DNA from 2 places in the Lysinibacillus sp. FSL P4-0201 genome. Region 2 is predicted to be linked to the other one. Evidence: a T-box and tRNA genes for the amino acid it is inferred to sense, from the RefSeq annotation. Region 2 holds a T-box; the other holds one or more tRNA genes.
What was found. The T-box of region 2 lies ahead of cysS (cysteine--tRNA ligase). A T-box ahead of a tRNA ligase gene usually reads a tRNA of that ligase, here a tRNA-Cys.
Positions count from the first base shown of each region.

Region 1: it has a tRNA-Cys gene. The T-box ahead of cysS (cysteine--tRNA ligase) is inferred to sense a tRNA for this amino acid. The anticodon was not compared.

Region 1 covers NZ_CP151995.1:3,932,958-3,942,650, forward strand. The annotation lists gene MKY76_RS19845 (S-layer homology domain-containing protein) at 1-4,078, opposite strand, end outside; tRNA gene MKY76_RS19850 (tRNA-Leu) at 4,719-4,799, opposite strand; tRNA gene MKY76_RS19855 (tRNA-Cys) at 4,847-4,920, opposite strand; tRNA gene MKY76_RS19860 (tRNA-Gly) at 4,929-5,003, opposite strand; tRNA gene MKY76_RS19865 (tRNA-Gln) at 5,009-5,083, opposite strand; tRNA gene MKY76_RS19870 (tRNA-His) at 5,088-5,163, opposite strand; tRNA gene MKY76_RS19875 (tRNA-His) at 5,199-5,274, opposite strand; tRNA gene MKY76_RS19880 (tRNA-Trp) at 5,287-5,360, opposite strand; tRNA gene MKY76_RS19885 (tRNA-Tyr) at 5,374-5,457, opposite strand; tRNA gene MKY76_RS19890 (tRNA-Thr) at 5,467-5,542, opposite strand; tRNA gene MKY76_RS19895 (tRNA-Phe) at 5,555-5,627, opposite strand; tRNA gene MKY76_RS19900 (tRNA-Asp) at 5,643-5,718, opposite strand; tRNA gene MKY76_RS19905 (tRNA-Met) at 5,722-5,796, opposite strand; tRNA gene MKY76_RS19910 (tRNA-Val) at 5,823-5,898, opposite strand; tRNA gene MKY76_RS19915 (tRNA-Glu) at 5,914-5,988, opposite strand; tRNA gene MKY76_RS19920 (tRNA-Ser) at 6,013-6,104, opposite strand; tRNA gene MKY76_RS19925 (tRNA-Asn) at 6,110-6,186, opposite strand; rRNA gene rrf (5S ribosomal RNA) at 6,203-6,318, opposite strand; rRNA gene MKY76_RS19935 (23S ribosomal RNA) at 6,431-9,358, opposite strand; rRNA gene MKY76_RS19940 (16S ribosomal RNA) at 9,540-9,693, opposite strand, start outside.
Region 2 covers NZ_CP151995.1:4,508,537-4,518,229, reverse strand. The annotation lists gene radA (DNA repair protein RadA) at 1-191, shown strand, start outside; gene MKY76_RS22835 (PIN/TRAM domain-containing protein) at 474-1,559, shown strand; gene ispD (2-C-methyl-D-erythritol 4-phosphate cytidylyltransferase) at 1,571-2,266, shown strand; gene epsC (serine O-acetyltransferase EpsC) at 2,581-3,522, shown strand; gene ispF (2-C-methyl-D-erythritol 2,4-cyclodiphosphate synthase) at 3,664-4,140, shown strand; gene gltX (glutamate--tRNA ligase) at 4,230-5,690, shown strand; T-box leader at 5,741-5,959, shown strand; gene cysS (cysteine--tRNA ligase) at 6,021-7,421, shown strand; gene MKY76_RS22805 (Mini-ribonuclease 3) at 7,427-7,846, shown strand; gene rlmB (23S rRNA (guanosine(2251)-2'-O)-methyltransferase RlmB) at 7,846-8,598, shown strand; gene MKY76_RS22795 (NYN domain-containing protein) at 8,601-9,113, shown strand; gene sigH (RNA polymerase sporulation sigma factor SigH) at 9,182-9,693, shown strand, end outside.

The DNA.
Region 1 (9,693 bases), 580 kb from region 2:
TCTCAATAGAAGTAACACCAAATATAGTTGGAGCATTTGACCATTCTACTGCATCATCTGCTGCGTTTGGATTACTATCCACAAAATACTCATATGTCTTCTGAGTTTGTAAATTTGATAATTTTGTATACCCAGCAACACCTACCGCTACTGTAGGTTCAGGTGCAGCAGCAGGTTTGATATCGTTTAACTCAATTTGCGTTAAATCTTGTACATCATTTGCTGGTTGCCCTCCTGCTGAAGCTATACGAATATGCACAAATTGACCCGCATTTATCGAAATATTATCAATTTCTGTTGTTCCTGATAGGGGTATTAATGTTGCGCCTGCCCAGTCTGTGCTAATAGATGTCGTAGCATTACTATCTATTATATATTCATACGTCACACCATCTGTTAATCCTGTCAGTTTCATTGTTCCTGCATTCGTTCCTTGTGCTTTCATTGCATTAGGTGCAGTAATTGGATTTACAATTGTTAATGGTATATTCGTTATATTTATTGTTTTTGCATCAGAATAGACTGTTTCATTCACAAATTCTTTTTGAGGCTTCGCTTTATTCAAAGCAGCGTCTTTTAAAGAAATATTGTTACCATTTGCACTCATCGTGATGGTTGTATTTTGTTCAATTTTTGATACGGTTGTTGCACCTAACGTGACAGTTACGGTATTTCCTAAAAGTTCAAAGGAATCATCATTAGCAAAAGCAAACGTAGAATTTGTTTGATTACTTAAAGTAAAATCATTCGCTAAATCAATTAGATTAGCCAAACCAAGATTTACATCCTCTGAGAAGATAATCGTTAACTGATCCCCTACATCTACACCGTTAGAACCCTTATCTATGAAGCCTGAACTAATAATAACTGGTGCAGCCTGATCAACTGCTGTCACATGAATCCCAGCTATATTCACTCCATTGATATCTATGATAGATTCATTTGGATTTTGAATAACCTCTGGTGTGAAGTGAGTACCAACCATTGGTTCCACTCTAATTGTAATATATTTGTTTTCACCTTGTGTATATAATGGATTAGGATTACCATTGCTAAGCAGTGGCGTTCTTCCATTTTTGTCTGTTACTTTTATAGATTCTACAGTAAAGCCAGGGACTGTAAATGAATCCTTAGTTACTGTCGTGGGATCAATATTTGCTGAAAATTTTAGGCGAATGGTTTCCATTTTTCCATCTTGTGAGCTGACCCCATCTTTACCATCTATCGTAACCGTTTCTAGCAATGGGTTATTTACTATTGTATTAGCAACTACTTGTCCAATCTTTTTTGCGATTTTACCTGCTGACGTTCTTTCTACTACAACAACTACCTTACCAGCAGCTGATGAAATTTTACCATCAGGCGGAAGTGTTTCCCAAGAAGATACATCAGCATTTAATGATGGCTTTCCAGCGTCTGCTGCATTCGCATCATCAAAAACTTTAAAAGCAAACTCATTACCTAAATCTACAGGTTCACCAACTGTAATATTTATTTTATCGTTACTGAATGGATCGTCCACTGCCGTAACAGCTAATGGGCTTAAAGATCCGATGCTAACTCGTGTTCTTAAACTCTCTGCATATTGAGTACCATTGTCTGTTACTTTTATAATCGCTACATCAATTTCAGACATCCCATTAGCAAAACCAGAGGAAATCGCAATTGATTTTTCACCATTTCCGTCAGGAAGTATACCCCATTCTAATTGATTGCCTGAAACATCGTATACAGAAATCATATAATCACCTATTGGGGAAGGGAGTTTAACTGTCACTTTGTCTGCCCCAGTAGCATTGTCAGTAACAGTAATATCACTAACTGCTGGCGCATTCGGGAAAGTCGTTGGTACTCCTTTTTCGGCTCTTGTGCTTTCTGTTTTTCCGTTTTCTGTAACTGTTACATAGACTTTATCAAGTCCTAGAGGAAATCCTCCTAGAATCTCTACTATACTAAGTGCAGTTGACGTTGTTACTGAAAAGCTTCCAAGGATATTTCCATTTGTACTTGCATCATACACTTTAATTAATGAACCTACTTGTAATGAAGGTAAAGCAATCATATCCTTGCCTGCTGTCGCGTAATTAACCAATTGTATGTGTGAAGGAGCTTGTGATTGATTTGAACTTTGAACATATACCGTCGTTGATAAACTTGCTGGTATGTTCCCACTTGCTGCATACCGTACTTCATAGTTTCCTGCACCTAAGCCAATAATTTCTGTTGCTAATAAAGGTACATTCGTCCAACTTGTGTCTGTAACTAGTTTATATTGATATTTCTTACTTGCATTTAAACCTGTAATCTTACCATCATTTCCTACTAAAGTTGGAGACACCCCTTGTAAACCCTTTGGTGCTGATGGTGCTACGGGAACTGTTGTATCAATAGACCCGCTACCTGAGTTATCAGATGACGTATCGGATAAATCTGGGTTTTTTGTTCCAGCAACTCGTTCGACATTGCCTTTTACAGAATTATAATTTTGAATTATATCAGCAGGTTTTGAACCTGTTGGAATAACAAGGTTGCCAATTTTGGTTTCTGTTCCTATTGTAACTTTTGTTTCTCTATTAAGTGTTTCAAGATTATTTACTCGACCGATTGTTTGCAGATTTACATTTGCACTTGTCATAAGAGATAGATTAACAATGTCACTTTTACCAGATAATTTAACCTCACCTGTAGTTGTTACTTGTAAAGAAGTTACATTTGAGTTAATGACAACGTCAGTAGCTCCCTGGACAATCAATACTTTAGGAAGCACCACTGAACTTCCAGCAGTTAATATTGCATTGCTATTAACAACAATCTCTCCCACTGTAGATGCTCCAGATGTTTTCGATAGGAAAATAACATCAGCATTTTTATCGACACCCACATCACCCAATTGAAATTCACTGAAAACTACTCTTCCTCTTACTTTAGTTTCATTCGCAGCTATAGGTAAGTTATTCATAGATGCAACCTTTGCTCCAAAAGATTTATATGCATTAGTTTGATTTGCTAGTTGCAAAGTATCATCAATCGTCGTTTTACCTTCCACTTTCAAGAATTCAGAGTAGAAAGAATTCTCAACGCCTTTACCCACATGTAAATCGCCTTTAATGGTGATATTCTTCATTGTGATGTAATCGCTATTTACAATGACAGTAGAATCGATAGTTGCACCTTTTCCATCAAACACAGCATGATTTACATAGGGGTTATTAGTATCAGTACTTGGTGTACCTTTTGCAGTTAATTCAATAGATTGTATTTGTTCAATTTTATTCTCTTTTATAGTTAGTTTTAAGTTGGCACCTTTTAATGTCGCTAGATTACTCGGATTAATCCATTTCTTTTGATCATCTGAAAGTGTATATGTACCTTCAGAAGTCACCAGTGTCTCATCTGTAATATTGGAGATCGTCTCATTCAAATGAACAGGAACAGGTGTTATTTTGTTTTCACTACGGTAAATTAACGCTGCTAGTTGTCCACGAGTCACACTTTTATTAGGCGAAAATGTTGTTGGGGTTGTTCCGGATGTGATTTCATTTTCAATCAATACCCCAACATAATTATTAAACCAATCATCTTGACTCACATCTGTAAAGTTTATTTTTTGTTGAGAATTTTCTGATTTTAAATCATAGGCTAATGAGATAATTTTTGCCATCTGTGCACGAGTCACAGGATCATTCGGTCTGTATTCACCTTCAGATCCCACAATAATTCCTTTATCGGCTAATGCAGCAATATATTTATAGAAACTATGCTTTTCAGAGACATCTTTAAATCCTGGGTTCTTAATATTAGTTGTATCTAAATCTAATGCAAGTGCGATGATTTTTGCAGCATGGGCGCGAGTTAAAGGTTCGTTTGGACGGAAAGTACCATCTTCATAGCCACTTATAATATTACGTGCATGTAAACTATTTACTGCTTCATAAAAGTATGCATTTGACTGTACATCTTTGAATTTAGTTGCAGCTGCGTTAGCATTTGGTATCACTGTCACTAAACTACCTACCACAACAGATGCTGTAACTGTAGATGCTATTATCTTGTTAAAATTTTTATTCTTTTTTTTCATAATCTCACATTCTTTCCCTCATTATTGATGGTGACTTATTTACTAATAAATAGTAATTTACGATATATCTTTTTGCATATTTTTTTAAATTGGAATATCTCCCTTTCTTATTATAATTCCACAATGGTTTTTGGGTAGTTATTACCAAATATTTTAGATATATCCTTTTTTACTTTCCATTTTAGAGAAATTAGTCTACCTATCATACAAATGTGGTAAAAATATTTTATAATAAATAGTAAAATTAATATATATAAATTTTGAATTAATAGAACAAAAATTTTAGTTCAACTTCATGCATGACCCATACGTTGTGATTGATGTTTTCATGTTTCATCGATACAAAACATATCTTAATGCCACTTGTTTCTAAGTGAAGGAAGAAACTAAACTCTGTCTTGTCATTTTCTGCTTTTAAGAGGCAAGTACACATTAATTTATCAGTTAACGTTACCATAATGAAGGTAGATTATATTAAATAACTTTAGTTTGCTAATACAGCGCAAAATATAGCTGCTGTAAAGGCAAAAATATGACCCATTCAGTCCCCCGCTCCTTTATCTATGTTTATATACTTTCTATAATTTTTTACAACAAAAAAAGAACCCCTGATATATCAAGGATTCTTCGTTGTAATTGATACCGGTGGTCGGGGTCGAACCGACACTCCAAAGGAACACGATTTTGAGTCGTGCGCGTCTGCCAATTCCGCCACACCGGCATAATGGAGATAAAAAAAATCGGATAAACCGATTAACAGTTAAAATATGGAGGCGGCAACCGGATTTGAACCGGTGATAAGGGTGTTGCAGACCCGTGCCTTACCACTTGGCTATGCCGCCGTCATACATGGAGCGGAAGACGAGGTTCGAACTCGCGACCCCCACCTTGGCAAGGTGGTGTTCTACCACTGAACTACTTCCGCAAAAATGGCTGGGGTACTAGGATTCGAACCTAGGCATGACGGAATCAAAATCCGTTGCCTTACCGCTTGGCTATACCCCAACAATGGGGCGACTGATGGGAATCGAACCCACGAATGCCGGAACCACAATCCGGTGCGTTAACCACTTCGCCACAATCGCCATTGTATTATGATGTTTATTAATTTTATATGAGATGGGGCGACTGATGGGAATCGAACCCACGAATGCCGGAACCACAATCCGGTGCGTTAACCACTTCGCCACAATCGCCATAAAATTAATTGGCAGGGGCAGTAGGAATCGAACCCACACCAAAGGTTTTGGAGACCTCTATTCTACCGTTGAACTATGCCCCTAAAATAATAAAACTGGTGGAGGGGGACGGATTCGAACCGCCGAACCCTAAGGAGCGGATTTACAGTCCGCCGCGTTTAGCCACTTCGCTACCCCTCCGGGAATATCTGGTGCCGGCTATAGGAATCGAACCCACGACCTACTGATTACAAGTCAGTTGCTCTACCTGCTGAGCTAAACCGGCAAAAAAATAAGATGGGTCAGGACGGAATCGAACCGCCGACACTTAGAGCTTCAATCTAATGCTCTACCAACTGAGCTACTGACCCATATTTTAAAATAAATGGCGGTCCCGACCGGGATCGAACCGGCGATCTCCTGCGTGACAGGCAGGCATGTTAACCGCTACACCACGGGACCATTTGGTTGCGGGGGCTGGATTTGAACCAACGACCTTCGGGTTATGAGCCCGACGAGCTACCACTGCTCCACCCCGCGATAATACTATAATATTGTTAAAATAATGGTGGAGGATGACGGGCTCGAACCGCCGACCCTCTGCTTGTAAGGCAGATGCTCTCCCAGCTGAGCTAATCCTCCATCTGGGTATTGAATTGGTGACCCCTACGGGATTCGAACCCGTGTTACCGCCGTGAAAGGGCGGTGTCTTAACCACTTGACCAAGGGGCCATCGTTTGGAACACATCAAAGTGCTGGCGGAGAGTAAGGGATTTGAACCCTTGAGACAGTGTTAACCGCCTACACGATTTCCAATCGTGCTCCTTCGGCCACTCGGACAACTCTCCAAGAATGGCTCCGAAGGCAGGACTCGAACCTGCGACAACCTGATTAACAGTCAGGTGCTACTACCAACTGAGCTACTTCGGAATAATTTTAGTATATAGCCTAGCGACGTCCTACTCTCACAGGGGGAAGCCCCCAACTACCATCGGCGCTAAAGAGCTTAACTTCCGTGTTCGGTATGGGAACGGGTGTGACCTCTTTGCCATCATCACTAGACTATTTGAAAGACAATACTTATTATAACATATCTTATAAAAATTACAAGTATATTCTAATATTTTATTCTTTCAAAACTGGATAAACGGTGCATTGAATGTTTCAAACTTTTTTGGTTAAGTCCTCGATCGATTAGTATTCGTCAGCTCCATGTGTCACCACACTTCCACCTCGAACCTATCTACCTCATCGTCTTTGAGGGATCTTACTTACTTGCGTAATGGGAAATCTCATCTTGAGGGGGGCTTCATGCTTAGATGCTTTCAGCACTTATCCCGTCCACACATAGCTACCCAGCGATGCCTTTGGCAAGACAACTGGTACACCAGCGGTGTGTCCATCCCGGTCCTCTCGTACTAAGGACAGCTCCTCTCAAATTTCCTACGCCCACGACGGATAGGGACCGAACTGTCTCACGACGTTCTGAACCCAGCTCGCGTACCGCTTTAATGGGCGAACAGCCCAACCCTTGGGACCGACTACAGCCCCAGGATGCGATGAGCCGACATCGAGGTGCCAAACCTCCCCGTCGATGTGGACTCTTGGGGGAGATAAGCCTGTTATCCCCGGGGTAGCTTTTATCCGTTGAGCGATGGCCCTTCCATGCGGAACCACCGGATCACTAAGCCCGTCTTTCGACCCTGCTCGACTTGTAGGTCTCGCAGTCAAGCTCCCTTGTGCCTTTACACTCTACGAATGATTTCCAACCATTCTGAGGGAACCTTTGGGCGCCTCCGTTACCTTTTAGGAGGCGACCGCCCCAGTCAAACTGTCCGCCTGACACTGTCTCCTGCCCCGCTAAGGGGCATGGGTTAGAATTTCAATACAACCAGGGTAGTATCCCACCGACGCCTCCTTCGAAGCTGGCGCTCCGAGATCTCTGGCTCCTACCTATCCTGTACAAGTTGTACCAAAATTCAATATCAGGCTACAGTAAAGCTCCACGGGGTCTTTCCGTCCTGTCGCGGGTAACCTGCATCTTCACAGGTACTATAATTTCACCGAGTCTCTCGTTGAGACAGTGCCCAGATCGTTACGCCTTTCGTGCGGGTCGGAACTTACCCGACAAGGAATTTCGCTACCTTAGGACCGTTATAGTTACGGCCGCCGTTTACTGGGGCTTCAATTCGCAGCTTCGCTTGCGCTAACCACTCCTCTTAACCTTCCAGCACCGGGCAGGCGTCAGCCCCTATACGTCACCTTACGGTTTTGCAGAGACCTGTGTTTTTGCTAAACAGTCGCCTGGGCCTATTCACTGCGGCTCTCATGCGCTTGCACGCTCAAGAGCACCCCTTCTCCCGAAGTTACGGGGTCATTTTGCCGAGTTCCTTAACGAGAGTTCTCTCGCACACCTTAGGATTCTCTCCTCGACTACCTGTGTCGGTTTGCGGTACGGGCACCTCTCACCTCGATAGAGGCTTTTCTTGGCAGTGTGAAATCAGGAACTTCGTCCATACGGACTCGCCATCACAGCTCAACGTTACAGTGTGCGGATTTGCCTACACACACGCCTTACTGCTTGGACGCGCACAACCAACGGCGCGCTTACCCTATCCTACTGCGTCCCCCCATTTCTCAAACGGTGAGGAGGTGGTACAGGAATATCAACCTGTTGTCCATCGCCTACGCCTATCGGCCTCGGCTTAGGTCCCGACTAACCCTGAGCGGACGAGCCTTCCTCAGGAAACCTTAGTCATACGGTGGACGGGATTCTCACCCGTCTTTCGCTACTCATACCGGCATTCTCACTTCTAAGCGCTCCACCAGTCCTTCCGATCTGACTTCAACGCACTTAGAACGCTCTCCTACCACTGACATCGTAGATGTCAATCCACAGCTTCGGTGAATCGTTTAGCCCCGATACATTTTCGGCGCAGCGTCACTCGACCAGTGAGCTATTACGCACTCTTTAAATGATGGCTGCTTCTAAGCCAACATCCTGGTTGTCTGTGCAACGCCACATCCTTTTCCACTTAACGATTACTTTGGGACCTTAGCTGGTGGTCTGGGCTGTTTCCCTTTTGACTACGGATCTTATCACTCGCAGTCTGACTCCCGTGTATAAATATCTGGCATTCGGAGTTTGTCTGAATTCGGTAAACCGGGATGGCCCCCTAGTCCAAACAGTGCTCTACCTCCAGTATTCTCATCACGAGGCTAGCCCTAAAGCTATTTCGGAGAGAACCAGCTATCTCCAAGTTCGATTGGAATTTCTCCGCTACCCACACCTCATCCCCGCACTTTTCAACGTGCGTGGGTTCGGGCCTCCAGTAAGTGTTACCTCACCTTCACCCTGGACATGGGTAGATCACCTGGTTTCGGGTCTACGACCACGTACTATTTCGCCCTATTCAGACTCGCTTTCGCTGCGGCTCCGCCTTCTAAAGCTTAACCTCGCACGTAATCGTAACTCGCCGGTTCATTCTACAAAAGGCACGCTATCACCCATTAACGGGCTCTAACTACTTGTAGGCACACGGTTTCAGGATCTCTTTCACTCCCCTTCCGGGGTGCTTTTCACCTTTCCCTCACGGTACTGGTTCACTATCGGTCACTAGGTAGTATTTAGCCTTGGGAGATGGTCCTCCCGGATTCCGACGGAATTTCACGTGTTCCGCCGTACTCAGGATCCACTCAGGAGAGAACGAACTTTCGACTACAGGGCTTTTACCTGCTCTGGCGGACCTTTCCAAGTCGCTTCATCTAACTCGCTCTTTTGTAACTCCGTATAGAGTGTCCTACAACCCCAAGAGGCAAGCCTCTTGGTTTGGGCTCTTCCCGTTTCGCTCGCCGCTACTCAGGGAATCGATTTTTCTTTCTCTTCCTCCAGGTACTTAGATGTTTCAGTTCCCTGGGTCTGCCTTCAAGACGCTATGTATTCACGTCAAGATACTACGCGATTAAACGTAGTGGGTTCCCCCATTCGGAAATCTCCGGATCAAAGCTCACTTACAGCTCCCCGAAGCATATCGGTGTTAGTGCCGTCCTTCTTCGGCTCCTAGTGCCAAGGCATTCGCCGTGCGCCCTTAATAACTTAACCAAGTTATTAAGCCTATAAAAAACTTAAAAAATAAATGTGTTTGTTACAATTTCAATGTCGTTTTATCCAGTTTTCAAAGAACAAGTTTTGAAGTGTTTCATTCAGATAGAATGAACCTTCAAAACTGAACGCAAAACGTAATCTTACAAACCCAAGGTTTGTATTCCGAAATAATCCTTAGAAAGGAGGTGATCCAGCCGCACCTTCCGATACGGCTACCTTGTTACGACTTCACCCCAATCATCTATCCCACCTTCGGCGGCTGGCTCCAAAAGGTTACCTCACCGACTTCGGGTGTTACAAACTCTCGTGGTGTGACGGGCGGTGTGTACAAG
Region 2 (9,693 bases):
TCGGACTGACAGGTGAGGTCCGTCGGGTATCACGTATAGAACAGCGAGTCATTGAAGCGGCGAAGCTTGGATTTAAAAGAGCTTTCATTCCTTCTTCGAATATTGGTGGTTGGGAATTTCCGCAGGGAATTGAAATTGTTGGTGTAGAAACGATAAAAGATGCACTAAATGCATGCTTTAGAGAGTTATAAAGGAGGTTGTGCATGTTGGATATTATTCTGACATGCATTTTCCTTCATTTTTAATGCTAATATCGGAAACTCATATAAAAGAATAAACGTCCTAAATAATAGCTGATGAATGAATAAAGGATTTCATCTAGTACGAACAAAATAGAAGTTTGTAAAATTTTGTCTAACTATCTTATCCTTGTTTCACAACATCAAAAATAATGAGATTTTGACTGAGCTCATGAAAGATTTTCTACCGTAAACTATGTATAATCTTAACTAACAATTAGGAGGTGACAGCTTGTGAAAAAATTTGTTCAAATTGCGTTTTTACTGATTGGAGGAGCATTGGGCCTTGTTTTCTTACCGCCATTATACGAATTGCTTCATTTATCATCTAATCCTTGGCTAGATAATCCTTATGTATCAGTAGCTCTAGGCGCACTTTTACTGTTTACACTATCTTTTGCATTTTCCGATTACTTTGTAAGGCTCATTAGCTGGATGGAAGAAGTTCTGTTTAAGGTTCCTATCGGAGATTTATTATTTGGTACGTTTGGTTTAATAATTGGGTTGATTGTCGCTTACTTTTTAGGCTTTGCCATTGATAGTGTACCATTCCCTGTTATTTCGGAAGTACTTCCAATTATCCTGTCATTTGTATTAGGGTATTTAGGGTTCCGTCTAGGTTTTAGAAAAAGAGATGAGCTCATACAGCTTTTTACATTACGTAGTACCAATACGAAGAAAAAAGCTGCTGAAGGTGCTGAAGCTCAAGAGGTTCGTGGAAGCTACAAACTGCTAGATACAAGTGTAATTATTGATGGTCGTATTGCTGATATTTCTGAAACAGGCTTCATTGAGGGTATATTAGTTGTACCTCAATTTGTGCTCACAGAGCTTCAGCATATAGCTGATTCATCTGATACCTTAAAGCGCACAAGAGGTCGGCGTGGTTTAGATATTTTAAAAAAATTACAAGATGAGCGTAAGACAAAAGTTGAAATTACGGACGAGGATTTTGAAGATGTACAAGAGGTAGATTTAAAGCTTGTCCGTCTTGCAAAAAAAATGGGCAATGATACATGCATCGTTACCAATGATTTTAACCTGAATAAAGTCTGTGAGCTCCATCATGTAAAAGTGTTAAATATCAATGATTTAGCGAATGCAGTGAAACCTGTAGTTATACCAGGTGAAGATATGCAGGTTGTGGTTATAAAGGATGGCAAAGAGCATAACCAAGGAGTTGCCTATTTAGATGATGGTACGATGATTGTGGTTGAAGGTGGTCGTAGTTACATCGGACAGGCAATTACAGTTACAGTTACTAGTGTGCTGCAAACATCGGCAGGTCGTATGATATTTGCTAAGCCGAAGGACGATTAGGATGTGGGGAAATGCAATATGAAGTGGTTCTACCTGCTGCCGGAAGTGGGAAGCGTATGGGTGCAGGGCAAAATAAATTATTTTTAAAGCTTTTAGAGAAACCTATTCTGGTACACACGCTAGAAGTGTTTCAACAAGATCCCGCTTGCACAGGTATTTGGCTCGCTGTAAAACCAGAAGAGCGTGGATTTATTCAAAAAATGCTAGAGGACTATAGGATTACCAAAGTGAAGGGTTTACCTGATGGGGGTGCTGAGCGACAGCATTCGGTTCATTCGTGCATGAAAGAGATGCAACAGGTAGATATTGTGCTTGTCCACGATGCAGCACGCCCGTTTATTACGCATGATATCATTGCAAAGCTTGTACAGAACGCGCATCATCACGGTGCAGCAATTGCAGGGGTTCGTGCGAAAGATACGATGAAAAAAGTATCAATGAATGGCATTATAGAGGAAACGGTTGATCGAGAAAGCCTTTGGATGGTACAAACACCACAAGCATTCCGTTTTGAATTAATTATGGAAGCGGAGGACGTAGCTGAAAAAGTAGGTTTTCTTGGGACAGATGAGGCAATGCTAATGGAGCGTCTCGGACATCAGGTACACATCGTAGAAAGTAGTTATGAAAATGTAAAAATGACAACACAAGAAGACTTAGTATTTGGTGAGGCAATTTTGCGTAAGCGTGGATCATTCAATCATTAAGAAATATTATTTATAGAGGCTATTCATTCGTAGTTTGTTAAGGATGGATAGTCTTTTTTATTTGTTTTGTTTGGGAAAAATTATATGGTCAGAATGCCTTATTGCTTCGTAATCTGTTCATCCATATATGTATGATAATAATGACATAACTGCTAGTCGAATTAGAAACGAAGGCGTAGAAGAGAATAAAAAGTTGGAATGCTCCAATAAAGTGGATTTTATCCATGTGTGATTGTTTTATGTGTAAAATGAAATAGTGGATATATGATTAATAAGGTAATAGAATAGATGAAAAGATGTGAGGGGTGTTTATTGTGTCATTAAATGATTGGTTAAATCAAAAGGTTCCAGAAATTACAGGTTCATTAACTAGTATAAATAAACAGTACATCGACGTTGACAACTCAATAGGCTTTGATGGACGGGATCGGGTTATAAAAATAATAGATAATTTCCATGAGGTGCTGTTTCCTGGCATTTATATGACAAGACCTATTGATGAAACAAGGGTGAACGTAGTTTGCAGTAATAAGCTGCGTGAAACAGCATTAGATTTGCGGGATATTATCGAAAAAGTATTATTTTATAATATGGAGGATAGTGATCCTGCCAATTGCGAGAAGTATTGCCGTGAACAAGCAGACAAAATTGTTATGAATTTGATTAATCGATTTCCTGCCATTCGCCAAGTGCTACAAACAGATATTCAAGCGGCATATAATGGTGACCCAGCAGCTCTTTCTACAGAGGAAATTTTGTTAAGCTATCCATCTATTGTGGCTGTTTATATTCACCGCATCGCGCATGAGTTATACGAAATGGGTGTACAAATTGTGCCTCGAATTATGTCAGAATATGCGCACCGATTAACGGGTATCGATATTCATCCAGGGGCTACAATAGGAGAATCATTCTTTATTGACCACGGAACAGGTGTCGTTATCGGTGAAACTTGTACTATCGGTAAGAATGTAAAAATTTATCAAGGTGTAACATTAGGTGCACTAAGCTTCCCATTAGATGAAAATGGTAATCCAATTAAGGGCATTAAGCGTCATCCGAATATTGCCGACAATGTTGTCATTTATGCTGGTGCTACTATCTTAGGGGGCGAGACGACGATTGGGCACGATTCCGTTTTAGGGAGTAATATTTGGCTAACACACTCTGTTCCCCCTTATTCACGTGTCTATAATTCACAGCCATCTCCGAATATTAGCAACAGTCAAATGAAAAATATAGAGTATCATATTTAAAGAATGTGGGGCAGTCTAGAGAGTGTAGCTTTCTAAACTGCCCATTACTGCTATAGGAGGATAATTATTAAAGCGCTTTTCAAACAACCTAGGGCAAATTTTGATATGATAATGATAAATATTAATTAAAGGAAGATGAATATGTTTCGAATTGGACAAGGTTTTGACGTACATGCATTTGAAGAAGGTCGTCCATTAATTATTGGTGGCATTACCATTCCGCATGAAAAAGGACTAGTAGGACATTCAGATGCGGATGTTCTCTTACACACTGTCACAGATGCGGCTCTAGGAGCAATTGGAGAAGGGGATATTGGCCGTCATTTTCCAGATACAGACCCTGCATTTAAGGACGCGGACTCAGCAAAATTATTAGAGTACATTTGGAAGATCGTTGAGGATAAGGGTTATTCTCTAGGTAATGTCGATTGTACCATTATGGCACAGCGTCCTAAAATGGCCCCCTATATTGGACAGATGCAACAACGTATCGCTGAATTATTACACGCAGAGCCTTCACAGGTAAATGTTAAAGCAACTACAACTGAACGATTAGGTTTTACAGGTCGCGAGGAAGGTATTGCGGCAATGGCAACAATTCTATTGATCAAGAAATAAATGTGGATGAACCCCGCTTTTATTTCCTGTAACAGAGTGGTAAAATGAACAAAGTCAATTTTTGATCGAAAATTTAGGAGGCTTTTAATATGACGAAAGAAGTTCGCGTTCGTTACGCGCCATCTCCAACAGGTTATTTACATATCGGTGGAGCGCGTACAGCATTATTCAATTATTTATATGCAAAACATCATAACGGTAAATTCATTGTACGTATTGAAGATACGGATATTGAACGTAATGTAGAGGGCGGAGAAGCATCTCAGCTAGATAACCTAAAATGGTTAGGTATTGAATATGATGAGTCCATTGATATTGGTGGACCTTATGCGCCTTATCGTCAAATGGAACGTCTTGATATTTATAAAGAGCACGCTGAAAAACTATTAGAGCAAGGTGTAGCCTACAAGTGTTTCTGTTCTTCTGAAAAGCTTGAAGCATCTCGTGAAGAACAAAAAGCAAGAGGTGTAGCTGCTCCTACTTATGATGGTACATGTCGCCACTTATCAGCAGATGAAATCGCTGCTAAAGAAGCGGCAGGTGAGCCATACACAATCCGTATGCGTGTACCTGAAAATGTAACATACGAATTTGAAGATTTAGTTCGTGGACAAGTTACCTTTGAGTCTAAAGATATTGGTGATTGGGTACTTGTAAAAGCAAATGGTATTCCAACATATAACTATGCAGTTGTTTTAGATGATCACTTTATGGAAATCTCTCACGTTTTCCGCGGTGAGGAGCATTTATCGAATACACCAAAGCAAATGATGATTTTTGATGCATTTGGTTGGGAATATCCACGCTTTGGACATATGACATTAATTATTAACGAAAACCGTAAAAAACTATCTAAGCGTGATGAATCGATTATTCAATTTGTTACGCAATATAAAGATTTAGGTTATCTTCCTGAAGCGATGTTTAACTTCTTTGCGCTACTTGGTTGGTCTCCAGAGGGAGAAGAAGAGATTTTCTCAAAAGAAGAATTTATCAAAATGTTTGATGAAAAACGTCTTTCAAAATCACCATCTATGTTCGATAAACAAAAGCTAACATGGATGAATAATCAATATATTAAAAAGTTGTCTTTGGAAGAAGTTGTAGCTTTATCTTTACCACATCTACAAAAAGCAGGCTTATTACCTGAAGAACTTACTGCAGAGCAACATGCTTGGGCGACGGATTTAATCGCGCTTTATCATGACCAAATGAGCTTTGGTGCAGAAATTGTCGAATTATCTAGCCTATTCTTTAACGACCATATTGAATATGATGAAGAAGCAAAAGAGGTTTTAGCAGGAGAGCAAGTACCTGAAGTAATGGCGGCATTTAAAGCACAATTGGAAGAGCTAGAAGAGTTTACACCAGATGCGGTAAAAGCTGCGATTAAAGCTGTACAAAAGACAACTGGTCATAAAGGTAAAAATCTGTTCATGCCAATCCGTGTTGTGACAACAGGTGAAACACATGGACCAGAGTTGCCGAACGCCATTTGTTTAATTGGTAAAGAGAAAGCAATTGACCGTGTAGAAAAATTTGCACAATAAAGATAAATTTATTGACAATTCATTCTTTCGTTGTAAAATGTATTTACATTGAAAAAGCGTTGATAAGGAGAAGTAAGTGGCGCATGCTCTTAAGAGAGGACCATCATCGGCTGAAAGTGGTCTGAGCCTAGGCAAAACTGAAATGCACCTTTGAGCATAAAGCTGAACGAGAGTAGGCTTTATCGAGTCATCCCCGTTAATGGATGTCCAAAGTGGAAGGCTTTTTGTCTTCAATCAGAGTGGAACCACGCAAATCGAGCGTCTCTGTCATTCCTTTTAGGAGTGATAGAGGCGCTTTTTTTATTCAACAGAAAAGGAGAGTGAAATACAATGGGTATTCAAATTTTTAACTCATTAACACGACAAAAGGAAACCTTTGTACCGCTAGAAGAGGGCAAGGTAAAAATGTATGTCTGCGGTCCTACGGTTTATAACTATATCCATATTGGGAATTCACGTCCTGTAATTGTTTATGATACAGTACGTCGTTATTTTCAGTATAAAGGCTATGATGTAAAGTTTGTTTCCAATTTTACGGATGTAGACGATAAAATTATTAAAGCAGCAAATGAGCTTGGTGAAGAAGTACATGAATTAACTGAGCGTTTTATTGCAGCCTATTTTGAAGATGTTACAGCACTGGGATGCAAAAAGGCAGATGTTCATCCACGTGTGACAGAGCATATGGACGATATCATTCAATTTATTCAAGTGCTAATTGAAAAGGGCTACGCTTATGAGTCTGCTGGAGATGTGTATTACCGTACTCGTAAATTTGATGGCTACGGTAAATTATCACACCAATCAGTTGACGATTTAAAAATCGGTGCTCGTATTGAAGCGGGCGAGAAAAAAGATGATGCGCTAGATTTTGCTTTATGGAAAGCTGCTAAGCCAGGTGAGATATTCTGGGAAAGCCCATGGGGAGATGGTCGTCCAGGGTGGCATATTGAGTGTTCTGTAATGGCTCGTGAACATTTAGGAGATACTATTGATATTCATGCTGGTGGGCAGGATTTAACTTTCCCTCACCACGAAAATGAAATTGCTCAATCAGAGGCACACAATGATAAAACATTTGCGCGTTATTGGATGCATAACGGGTATATTAATATTGATAATGAAAAGATGTCCAAATCTCTTGGGAATTTCATTCTTGTGAATGATATCCGTAAACAAATTGACCCGCAGATATTACGTTTCTTCATGCTATCTGTCCATTATCGTCATCCAATTAACTTTGCGAAGGACCTAGTAGAAGCTGCTGCGTCAGGTTTAGAGCGCATTCGTACAGCATACAACAATGTGAAGCATCGCCTTACGACTACTGTAAGCTTAGGTGATCATTCAGAAGAATGGCTGAACAAAATTGCGGAACAAAAAGCGCATTTTGAAGAGGCAATGGATGATGATTTTAATACAGCCAACGCTATTTCTGTATTATTTGAAGTAGCTCGTATTGCTAATATTTACTTAAATGAAGCCAATACTTGCAAGAAGGTATTAGAAACCTTTATTGAAACCTTTGAAGTACTAGGTGACGTCTTAGGTATTGAATTTGCAAAAGAAGAAGAACTATTAGACGAAGAAATTGAAGCATTACTACAAGAGCGCGTCGAGGCACGTAAAAATCGTGATTTTGCTCGCTCTGATGAGATCCGTGACCATTTGCAAGCCCAAGGTATCATTTTAGAAGATACACGACAAGGAACTAGATGGAAACGAGGGTAATTAAGTTGGATAAACTTCGCAATGAAGATGTTAAACAATTAAAAGCGCTGGCGTTAGCCTATATGGGTGATGCCGTATTGGAACAAAAGGTCCGAGAATATTTGCTACGCTCTGGTCGTGTTAAACCAAACACACTACATCGAGAGGCAACTCGCTACGTCTCAGCAAAAGCGCAATCGATGATCGTTCATCGCATGATGGATGAAAATTATTTAACAGAGGAGGAATTGGCTGTGTTCCGCCGTGGACGCAATGCCAAATCCGGCTCTGTACCAAAAAATACGGATGTCCAAACCTATCGTAATAGCTCAGGCTTTGAGGCGGTGCTTGGTAGTTTATATTTATTGAATGAACTAGAACGCGTCTACGAAATCATTGCATATGCTATTCAAATAATCGAGGAATCAAAAGGAGTGTCTAAATAATGGCAGAACAGAATGGTGAAATTATTGCCGGTAAAAACCCAGTGTTAGAAGCACTTCGTTCAGGCCGCGATATGAATAAAGTATGGATTGCAGAAGGAGTAAAGAAATCTGGCGTCAATGAACTGCTAGATTTAGCCCGTGAACGTGGTGTCATAGTTCAATTTGTCCCAAAAAAGAAAGTTGATCAATTATCAAGTGCTAATCATCAAGGTATCGTTGCTTCTGTTGCCGCTTATAAGTATGCTGAACTAGAGGATTTATTTGCAGCCGCAGCTAATAAACAGGAAGATCCTTTTTTCTTAATCTTAGATGAGTTAGAGGATCCTCATAATCTAGGGTCTATTATGAGAACGGCTGATGCTATAGGAGCACATGGTATTATTATTCCTAAGCGCCGATCAGTGAGTCTAACAGCAGTAGTGGCAAAGGCATCTACAGGAGCGATTGAACACGTTCCAGTTGTACGTGTAAACAATCTTGCTCAAACTATAGATGAATTAAAAGAACGCGGTGTATGGATTGCAGGGACAGATGCAAAGGGATCTGCAGATTATCGAAAAATGGATGCAACATTACCATTAGCCATCATTATCGGTAGTGAGGGCAAAGGGATGGGGCGTTTATTAAAAGAAAAATGCGATTTTTTATATCACTTACCGATGGTTGGGCATGTCACATCACTGAACGCATCAGTAGCAGCGGCTTTATTAATGTACGAAGTGTATCGTAAACGTCAAGAAGCGATTGAATAACAATGAAAAACATTTTGCTTGTTGATGGCTATAATATGATTGGATCTTGGAAAGAGCTGCGGCCATTGCGTGATACAAATTTTGAGGATGCGCGAAGAAGGTTGATAGAACTCATGGCTGAATATAAAGCAGCAATGGGTTGGCGCGTAATTATTGTTTTTGACGCCCATCTTGTACCAGGAGTAGAGCAATCTTATATAGAAAATGATGTAGAAGTCATTTATACACGAAAAAATGAAACAGCAGATGAACGTATTGAAAAAATGACACATGAATTAAAGGCTAGAAATGTACAAATTCATGTAGCTACTTCTGATATGGCAGAGCAAAGTGTTATATTTGGGAATGGTGCCTTAAGGAAGTCGGCTAGAGAGCTAGAAATTGATACAAGTATTATCCAACATAAAATTACTCATGATGTGAAGCGGAAGCAAGAAAGTAAGCCGCCTTCTCGTATAGAATTAAAGCCAGATGTTGCGCTCGCCTTTGAAAAATGGCGACGAGGGTTGAAATGATTGATTGACGCATATTTTCCAATTCCGTTATACTGTTTCTAATTATCTGTTGTGGCTGAGGTGATACCATGTTTAAAAATAGCATTGTACAAGTGACACAAGATTTTGAACGATTCAATGATGAAGAGCTTATTGAAATGGTGCATCAAGGTAATACAGATGCGTTGGATTATTTAATTACAAAATACCGTTTGTTAGTAAGAGCGAAGGCAAGATCCTATTTTTTAATCGGAGCAGATAAGGAAGACATTGTACAAGAGGGCATGATAGGCTTATATAAAGCGATTCGTGATTTTAAAGGAGATAAGCTTGCATCATTCAGAGCTTTTGCAGAGTTATGTATTACAAGACAGATTATCACAGCTATTAAAACAGCAACTAGGCAAAAGCATATACCTCTAAATTCCTATATCTCTTTGGACAAGCCTATATTCGACGAAGAGTCAGACCGAACGCTTATGGATGTACTAACGGGTGCTATTATGGATGATCCAGAAGAATTGATGATTCATAGAGAAGAGTTTGGATATTTAGAAGAAAAGATGAGTGAGATTTTAAGTGAATTAGAGCTACAAGTTTT